DNA from 2 places in the Cytobacillus gottheilii genome. Region 2 is predicted to be linked to the other one. Evidence: riboswitches for the same ligand, from Rfam matches in the RefSeq annotation. Region 2 holds a riboswitch; the other holds the start of a gene.
What was found. Region 2 has a riboswitch for cyclic di-GMP ahead of J1899_RS20745 (hypothetical protein). Riboswitches for the same ligand answer to the same signal wherever they lie in the genome.
Positions count from the first base shown of each region.

Region 1: it holds a riboswitch for cyclic di-GMP, as region 2 does, so the genes downstream of both, J1899_RS06465 (response regulator) here and J1899_RS20745 (hypothetical protein) in region 2, are expected to answer to the same signal.

Region 1 covers NZ_CP071709.1:1,307,454-1,311,926, reverse strand. Annotated here, with positions in the region: gene J1899_RS06480 (EamA family transporter) at 1-461, shown strand, start outside; gene J1899_RS06475 (GNAT family N-acetyltransferase) at 537-998, shown strand; gene J1899_RS06470 (SOS response-associated peptidase) at 1,092-1,766, shown strand; cyclic di-GMP riboswitch class I at 1,882-1,968, shown strand; gene J1899_RS06465 (response regulator) at 2,002-2,364, shown strand; gene J1899_RS06460 (DUF2642 domain-containing protein) at 2,439-2,738, shown strand; gene J1899_RS06455 (hypothetical protein) at 2,943-3,221, shown strand; gene J1899_RS06450 (DUF3231 family protein) at 3,390-4,427, shown strand.
Region 2 covers NZ_CP071709.1:4,209,343-4,213,815, forward strand. Annotated here, with positions in the region: gene J1899_RS20740 (penicillin-binding transpeptidase domain-containing protein) at 1-1,864, opposite strand, end outside; gene J1899_RS20745 (hypothetical protein) at 2,093-2,323, opposite strand; cyclic di-GMP riboswitch class I at 2,413-2,526, opposite strand; gene J1899_RS20750 (methyl-accepting chemotaxis protein) at 2,695-3,651, shown strand; gene trhO (oxygen-dependent tRNA uridine(34) hydroxylase TrhO) at 3,701-4,473, opposite strand, start outside.

The sequences.
Region 1 (4,473 bases), 1.6 Mb from region 2:
AAGGTGCTATGTGGGGACTGTTATCTGCCGTGACATTCTCATTATTCATCTTTCTTAGCGGAGTTGTTGGCAAGGAGTTGCCTGCCATTCAGAAAAGTGCCTTATTGGCAACAGGCAGCATGATTACGGTATTTATTTTATTTCCGCCGCTCTTTATATTCGATCCACCCGTTTTGTTTAGTTTAGCTCCATATGGACTTTTACTAGGTATATTTGGGGTCGTACTGCCGCCGCTGCTATTTTCTATTGGCATGCCGCATGTAGGACCAGGTCTGGGAACGATTTTAACGGCATCCGAACTGCCCGTTGCAGTGGTATTATCAGCAGCGGTCTTATCAGAACATGTCGGCTTCCTGCAATGGACGGGTGTATTAATCATCTTAGCCGGAATTATGATCGGCAATAAAAGCAGTATCCAGCCAAAAATCATACAGCCATATGAACTAAACAGCCAGGGTTAATAACCTTGGCTGTTTTTTTAAAGGATATTCATCTCAGCTTGTAGAATAATTTTTTCAACAAGAAAGGAGAATACAATGAGAATCAGACTAGCTGATGCAGATGATATCCAACAGTTAATTCAAATGAGATGGGACTTCACTATTGAACATGATGAAAGCAAAAAAAGCTCATCCTTTCAGGAATTTGAGACTGAATGCCGCTCCTTTTTAGAAAGAGCACTCCTCAATCAGCAGTGGTTTATTTGGATTGCAGAGGAGCAGGGGAAAATTCTTTCTCATATTTATATTGAATGCATCCACAAGGTTCCCCGTCCAGGGAGAATCACGTACCCTTTCGCCTATATGACAAATGTATATACACTTCCAGAATATCGGCAAAAGGGAATTGGCAGCAAACTCTTACATGCTATCCATGATTGGACCAAGGAAAACAAATATGAATTTGTGCTTGTTTGGCCAAGTGATGAAGCCATCGAATTTTATAAAAGAAGTGGATATGAAGATCTTACGGAACCTTTGATTTATTATCCAAAATAAAAAACATCCCTTAAAAATTATGAAACAATGTCTTCTTCCCTCCGTAAACAAATGTAACTATCCTATTCAACGATAAGGAGTGTGGAAATAGATATGTGCGGAAGATTCACCTTATTTTCTGATTATGAGGAAATAATTGATCGCTTTGATATCGAAGCGGCCATTGATGAAGCACAATACATACGCAGCTATAATATTGCGCCATCTCATGAAGTGCTGGCTGTCATTAACGACGGAGAAAAAAATCGTCTGGGCTATTTAAAATGGGGACTTATTCCTCCCTGGGCAAAAGATGTGAAAATCGGCTATAAAATGACGAACGCCCGCGCAGAAACCCTGACAGAGAAACAAAGCTTTCGAGCTGCTTACGAAAAGCGCCGCTGCCTCATTATTGCCGATTCCTTTTATGAATGGAAAAAAACAAGTACAACAAAAGTTCCGATGAGAATAAAGTTAAAATCAGATAACCTGTTTGGCATGTGCGGGCTCTGGGAACGCTGGATTTCTCCTGAAGGAGCACCCGTTTATTCCTGCACAATTATTACAACAGCCTCCAACCCGTTTATGAGAGAGATTCATGAACGCATGCCTGTGATCCTTAATCCAGAGGATGAAAAAACATGGCTAAACCCAAACAATAGGAATGCCACTGAACTAAACAAACTCCTTGTCCCCTTTGAGGATAACCACATGGATGCTTTTGTCGTTTCGGATAAAGTAAACTCTCCTAAGAATAATACCATTGAAGTAACTCATGCTCTTTGCTGATTTTTAAAGGCTGTCGATAGACGGCTTTTTTTATTTTAACTGAAGGCAAATCTTTTCAAATATTCGTAATAAGAAAAAAGTCGCAAATTGTCGAAATGGAAAACACGTGCTAAAATACCTATAACGGCAAATTTTACGAAAGTAAAAGACGCAAAGCCACGGACCTAAGGCACAGATTTGCTAAGGCAGCCGGGTTACCAAGATGACTGATCTTGTAAAAAAGGAGTAAAAAGAAATGATGCATTATAAAGTATTAATTGCTGATGACTCAATGTTTATGCGCCAGCTGCTTAAAAAAGCAATTTCAAGTGACCGTTATACTGTCATTGGAGAAGCTGCAAATGGAAAAGAAGCCATTAAGTTATTTAAAAGAATGTCACCTGATATTGTCTTGCTTGACTTAACAATGGATGGAATTAACGGAATGACTGCTTTAAAAGAAATTAGGCGGATTGATTCCCGCGCAAATGTAATCATTTGCTCAGCGATGGGCCAATCAAAAATAATCATTGAAGCTCTTCAAAATGGAGCAAAAGACTTTGTCGTCAAGCCCTTTTTTAACGAACTTCTGCCAGCATTAGATAAAGTAATTAAATAAGCTTAGTTTAAAGTTGTGACAGGCACGGTTTATACTCCTCTTTACATAAAGTAATAAAAAAGGGGGAATATGGCTTGTATCCTTATTTATATCGAAACCAAACCGAAAGCGTACCGCCCGGACAATATAAATATTCAAACAACCTTCCAGTTATAATGAATCAATTATCACCAAACTCAACCATGAGTACAGAGCCTGTATTTTTAGATCACCTGCTTATGAATATCGGAAGAAAAATTAAAGTGGTGACAATTAATGAAAAACTAGAAGGCATATTAACCGGGGTGGCTATTGATCATATTCAACTGACCATTGACCATTTGAATTATCATATTCGTTTTCAGCATATCACTTACTTTGTCGGAAAACCGTAGTTATTTAACTGAAAAGAATAGAAAATGAAGAGTCTGAGAGGACTCTTTTTTATCGTAAATTTACAGTACCGATACAATTCCACCTTGATTTTTATGGTAAAATTTACATATCATTATTTTCGAGGTGATTATATGACTTATTTCTTTAACTTTCTTCTAGCCATTTTTCTTACTGCTTCATCTTATTTTATTGGAAGCATCCTTTTGAAAAATAGCATCACGATATTAGCGGCTATTATTATTGGCGCTTCCGTCGTATCCTTAGGTTCCATAACTGAAAAGCTTGGAGCACCGATTTGGTTAATTGTTCTCGTTCCATTTCCAGTTGGCATGACCCTGCTCTACTTATTTCTGAAAGAACCCTTTCATATCTGGCTCATTACCTACATGACAACTTTGGCATTATATACAGTTATTCATGTCATTATGAGCTACTTTTTTAAATTCAATTCGTTGATACCAGCTTGGAAGCTGAGGGTATAAGGATATAGAATTTTCGAAGGGACACGTGCTTGCTACATATAAGAATAATGGCACTAAGGTTTGCAAATACAGGAAAGTATATAAAATTTTTAAAGGTAAAGGAAGCTACAGGAATAAATAATAATCCATCGGTAATCCTAACAAAAAATCTACAAAAGGGGATTTATTATGGATTTAAATCCAATGGATATTTTAAAGCCTATTCATTTAAGTTCAGACTCATTAAGTGAAAATGCACCTTTAACAGCGGTTGAAATGGGTAAGCTTTGGGCTACTTATACAGGCAACAGCATGTCTCAGCAAATCCTCACTTATTTTCTTCACCATTGTGACGATGAAGATATTAAAATTCTGCTGGAAAATGGAATTGCTTTGACGAAGGATTTCATGGAGCGGATCGAATATTTTTTTAAGAAAAGTCATTTCCCGATCCCGAAAGGATTTACAGAAGATGACGTTAACTATGGTGCTCCGAGGCTTTATGATGATACATTTTATGTTCACTACCTGAAATATGCTTCCAAGGCGGGAATGAGCATTTATGCCGTTGCGATTCCTTTAATTATGAGGAAAGATATCAATCAGTTTTTTACTTATTGCAACAATTGTGCCGTGGCGTTATTAGATCAAATTAATACCGTCTTAGCTGAAAAAAAATTAATAGCAAAACCGCCTATTATTCCTATTCCAGAAAGCAACGATTTTATTCATAAACAAAATTACTTGGCAGGTTTTATCGGAGACATACGACCTCTTCATGCTTTAGAAATCTCTCACCTTTATGACAATATTGAAAATAACACAACAAGCAAAACATTATTATTAGGGTTTTACCAGGTGGTTAGAGATGAAAAGATTAAAGCTTTGTTTAAACGCGGGTTAGACATGACCGAAAAATCAGTGAAGCAATTCATGGAGAAACTGCATGTTGAAAATCTGCAGACACCATCTCATCTTGATCATTTAGTTACAACATCCACATACCCGCCTTTTTCAGATAAAATTATGCTCTTTCATAAGGTAGATATGTTTTCTATTAAAATAAGATCATTTGCGAACTCTATAGCAGTAAATGGACGAAGGGATATCGCTTTAATGTATGGGCGAAACCTCATGAATGTTGGATTGTTTGTTGATGATGGGGCAAACATTCTCATTGATCACGGCTGGATGGAATCACCCCCGAAAGCCTATGATCGGACTTAAGTTCATTACCGTATGTCATCTTTAGAGCTTCCAATCATAAAACAAC
Region 2 (4,473 bases):
CCTGACCTTTCATGCCTACATTTAACTTAAGCTCGGCTGTGCCGGTTTTTCCGGCGAGCGGGTAATCGTCCATTTTGGCAGCACGGCCTGTTCCGCCTGGCTCTTGGATGACTTTTCGTAAAGCCGAATTCATTATAGCTACGGTTTCTTCACTAATGATATTTTCTTTCCAAACTTGGTTTTTTTCTTCGTTTTCTAACAAAACCGGCTTAATGAGTGAACCTTTATTTATGAATGGTGTGTAGCTGGCAGCAAGGTGGAGGATATTCATTTCCACTTCACCTTGACCATAACCGGAATCTGCCAGTTTTATTTCAGTGTCCATGTTGCCTGTATGTGAAGATTGAAGCGGATACACATATGGGATTTCTTCTTCAAAGCCAAATGCTTTTAACCCTTCCATGAAAGAATCCTTGCCTAACTGCAATGCTTCTTGAGCAAAATAAATGTTGTCAGAGTACATCATAGCCTGGTCGAAATTGACTGGTGAACCCGGATCTTTTACCCGTGTGACTCGATAACTTCCCCATGAGGTGTCCTTTTGCCAGCGCAGACCTTTAATATCTTTTGTTTCGTCTGCTGTTGTGATTCCCTCTTCAAGGCCAATCGCTCCTGTGATTGGTTTCATAACTGAGCCTGGCACATAGTTATGACTGAAACGGTTAAGGAGCGGCTGCTGCTCATTTTCTTCGAGCGTCTTCCACTCTTGTACTGTTAATCCTAATGAAGCAGCATTTGGGTCAAAGCTTGGACTGCTCACTAACGCCATTGTCGCACCTGTAACTGGGTCAATGGCGGATGCAGTGCCGGCATTGCCCTTCAATTCCTCATATAGATCTTCTTGGACAGTTAAATCTATTGTCAGCTGAATCTTTTCTCCATTTTCAACCGGCTTCTCCGCCAGCACTGCCTCTGATCCGTCTTCTTTCGTAATGCTGATTTTAATGCCATTTGTTCCTTTTAGCTGCGTTTCCAGTACTTGTTCAAGGCCCCGTTTTCCAATTAGATCTGTACTGGAGTAGCCTTTGTCTTCATTTTTCTCCAGTTCTTCAGCAGTAATTGGACCAACATACCCAATCAAATGTGCTGCTGATTCTCCAGCTGGGTAGACTCTGCCTTTCACATCCTGTTTTAAAACACCAGGCAGAGAAAATACTTCATTTAGAAGCCCTTCATTATCAGGAGAAACCCTTTTGATCGGTACAAAATGACCAGGCTGCACCCAATCTGCATTCAAGGCATTTTCAATACTCTCCTCGGAAATTCCTAAGCTCTGAGATAGTCCTTTAATGGTTGTTTCCTCATCATTTCCCATTTCCTCCGGCACGATGCCGATTTCATATAATGTGCCATTAAAAGCAAGCATATCGCCGGTGCGATCAATTATATCACCTCGCTGGGCCGGGATAGAGGCATAGTTTATTTTGTCATTAGCGCCGAGCTCCGGGAAAATAAGCGTTGTATCCCACTCTACAAACCAATTTTCCCCATCCTCATGCTCTTCCTTTATAAGTGTTGCATCATGCGTGAATTCTATTTTTCCTGCAGCACTATTCATTGACGCTGAAAAGGGAAGTGCTGCGCTTTCTTCCTCAAATTCCTGTTCTTTGTCTGCATTCGATGTAACCTCTATATCAGAGATTTGCAGGTCATTATACACTTTTTCATATCGATCTACAAAGTCATCCTCTGATATGGATTCCTTTGCTTTTGCAGAGAGTAAACGATACATATCGGTAAATTCTTGGTTATTCCAATGTTTAATATATTGCGAAAACTGATCTTGAGGCATAGGTTCTTTTGAACAGCCTGCTAAAACGATAAAAATCAGGAAAGAAGCAGCCAGTAACCATCTTTTTCTCATGAATCCCCCTCCTACTATATTCTATTTTATCATTCTCATTAGACAAATTTCTACAAGTTGCTCATGCTGAAAATGAACGTATGATGAAAAATTTTCACTAATGAAAAAAGCTGAACCTGCACAGGCAAATACTAGATGTCTGGGCAAGTTCAGCTATTATATATATGCGCTAATGGCATTCTTATTAATGAAAAATAGGAAAAGTATAAGTTCAGTAAATTTACGTTTCTAGCAGGGAATCTTTTCTAGCTTTTGATCCGTGGCTTGAAGCAGTTTCTTTGAAGCATGTGAAAGATTTTGCAGGCATTCTTTTCTTAAATCTTCATGGCACACGAAGTTAAACTTAAGATCTAATTCCAGATTTTCAGCAATCTGAGCAATTTTATTTTTCTCTTCTTTTAAAACATGACGCTGAATTTCCTGTTCAAAGTAAGCTACTGTTCCAAATAGTACCTCCATCGTCCTCTCTCCTTGTCTAATTTTTTAACACCCGTTCATGCTGGCAGCCCGACCATCATAGTCCAATATAATTAGAGATACTCCTTCTTTTCGGCAGCAAGACTAATAGCCTTTACTTTCATGCCAAAGGTAAAGAATGTCTATCAGACCTTAGATTCGCGGCTTTGCGTCCTTATTTTTCAATAAGTTTGCCTTTAAACATCTGTTACTTTTATCTTAAGTCTTTATTCTCATTATTTCAACAACTTTCAACCATCTTCAACAATTTCCCCGGAAATATTTAAAAAGAGTGATATGATGCACAAAAGATAGGAAATAGTGCCGATATAATAGAAAGGACGACCATAAATCATAGGGATTGGGGTAATAACATGCTGCTGATAGGAAAGAAGAATACAAAAAAGCTAGAGTTAGAACGGAAAGAGTTAGAAGATTCTATTCGAAAGCAAGTTGAGGAAGAAATGGCACATAAGGAAGCCGCACTGCAAGAGACTATTTTCGATTTTCTCCATGACTTACAGCACACCCTGCATCAGCACGAAATGGTAAATGGACAGCATCATACACTTGGCTCATTAGTTGGCAGCATTAAAACTCACTTTGATCACGTTAAGTCATTAAGTGAAGATTCAGTTCTGAATTCAAAAGACCTTTCACAAAAAGGAGAGGTTCTCATTCATTCTGCTGGGGAAATGGTGTCGCGGTCAAACGATGGCAGAGCTTCAATCTTAAAATCTGAAGAACTGATGAAGCAGCTTGGCGCTCAATTGGAGGAAAATTCCCGTAAAATGGAGCAGCTCAATGAGCGATCGAAGGAAATTGAAATGATTGTAAAAGTAATTAAAGAGATTGCTGATCAAACCAATCTGCTTGCCTTGAATGCTTCAATAGAAGCTGCTCGTGCAGGAGAACAAGGGAAGGGGTTTGCTGTTGTTGCAGAGGAAGTTAGGAAACTGGCGGAAAATACAGCTGAGAGCACAGCAAATATTAGCAGTTTGACTAAAAACATTCAGCAGGATATTGGGGCAACTCTGCAATCAACCCTGCAAAGCTCCCATCTCATTCAAGAAGGCATGGAGATCAGCAGCGGTTCAACTACAGCGATTGATTCTATCAGCAGCATCATTAGTACCGTACAAAAAGAAGTTGGTGAAGTCATGCAGCAAATCGGCAAGCAAACATATCAATCTCAGGAAACAGCAGACGAAATCAGCAAGACTAAACATATTTTTGATGAGGTAAACGCTTTGCTGAAGCAGCATATTGACGATGCAAGTGTTGTAGACGAAAAGCTTGAAAAGGTTATTGATCAGCTTTCCAATAAATAATAGCAGAAAAAAGGGCACCCAATCTGGATGCCCCGTTTTATTCATTGATTTACGCTTCAATTGTTTCTAAACGATTCTGTACTTCTTCCTCGCTCAATTCATGCTGAATAATATAGCGGTTGCGCGGATTTGTACGGCATTCATCTGAGCAGCTGCGCATATATTTATGCTCATTTTCTTCAGAGCATAAGATTTTTTTGTTGCAGGCAGGGTTTGCACAGTTTACATAGCGCTCGCAAGGTTCGCCCGAAAAATAATCGCGGCCGACGACCACATGCTCTTTCTGATTAACAGGTACGCCAATTCTTTCATCGAATACATACAACTGACCATCCCAAAGCTCACCTTGGACTTCCGGATCTTGGCCATATGTGACGATGCCGCCGTGAAGCTGAGCAACGTCTTTAAAGCCTTCCTTCAACAGCCAGCCTGAGAATTTTTCACAGCGGATTCCGCCTGTGCAATACGTAACAATCTTTTTATCTCCAAGCAATTCTTTATTTTCACGCACCCATTGTGGAAGGTCACGGAAGTTTATGATATCCGGTCTGATCGCACCGCGGAAATGACCAAGATCATACTCATAGTCATTGCGCGCATCTAAGACCACAGTGTCTTCATCATTTAAACGCTCGTAAAACTCTTTTGGGCTTAAATATTGCCCAGTCAATTCATTCGGATTCACATCATCTTCAAGACGAAGTGTAACAAGCTCCTTGCGATGGCGAACCTTCATTTTCTTGAAGGCATGTTCCTCTGCTTCATCAATTTTGAATATCATTTCAGCAAAGCGAGGATCAGCTTTCATCGCAGACATATATT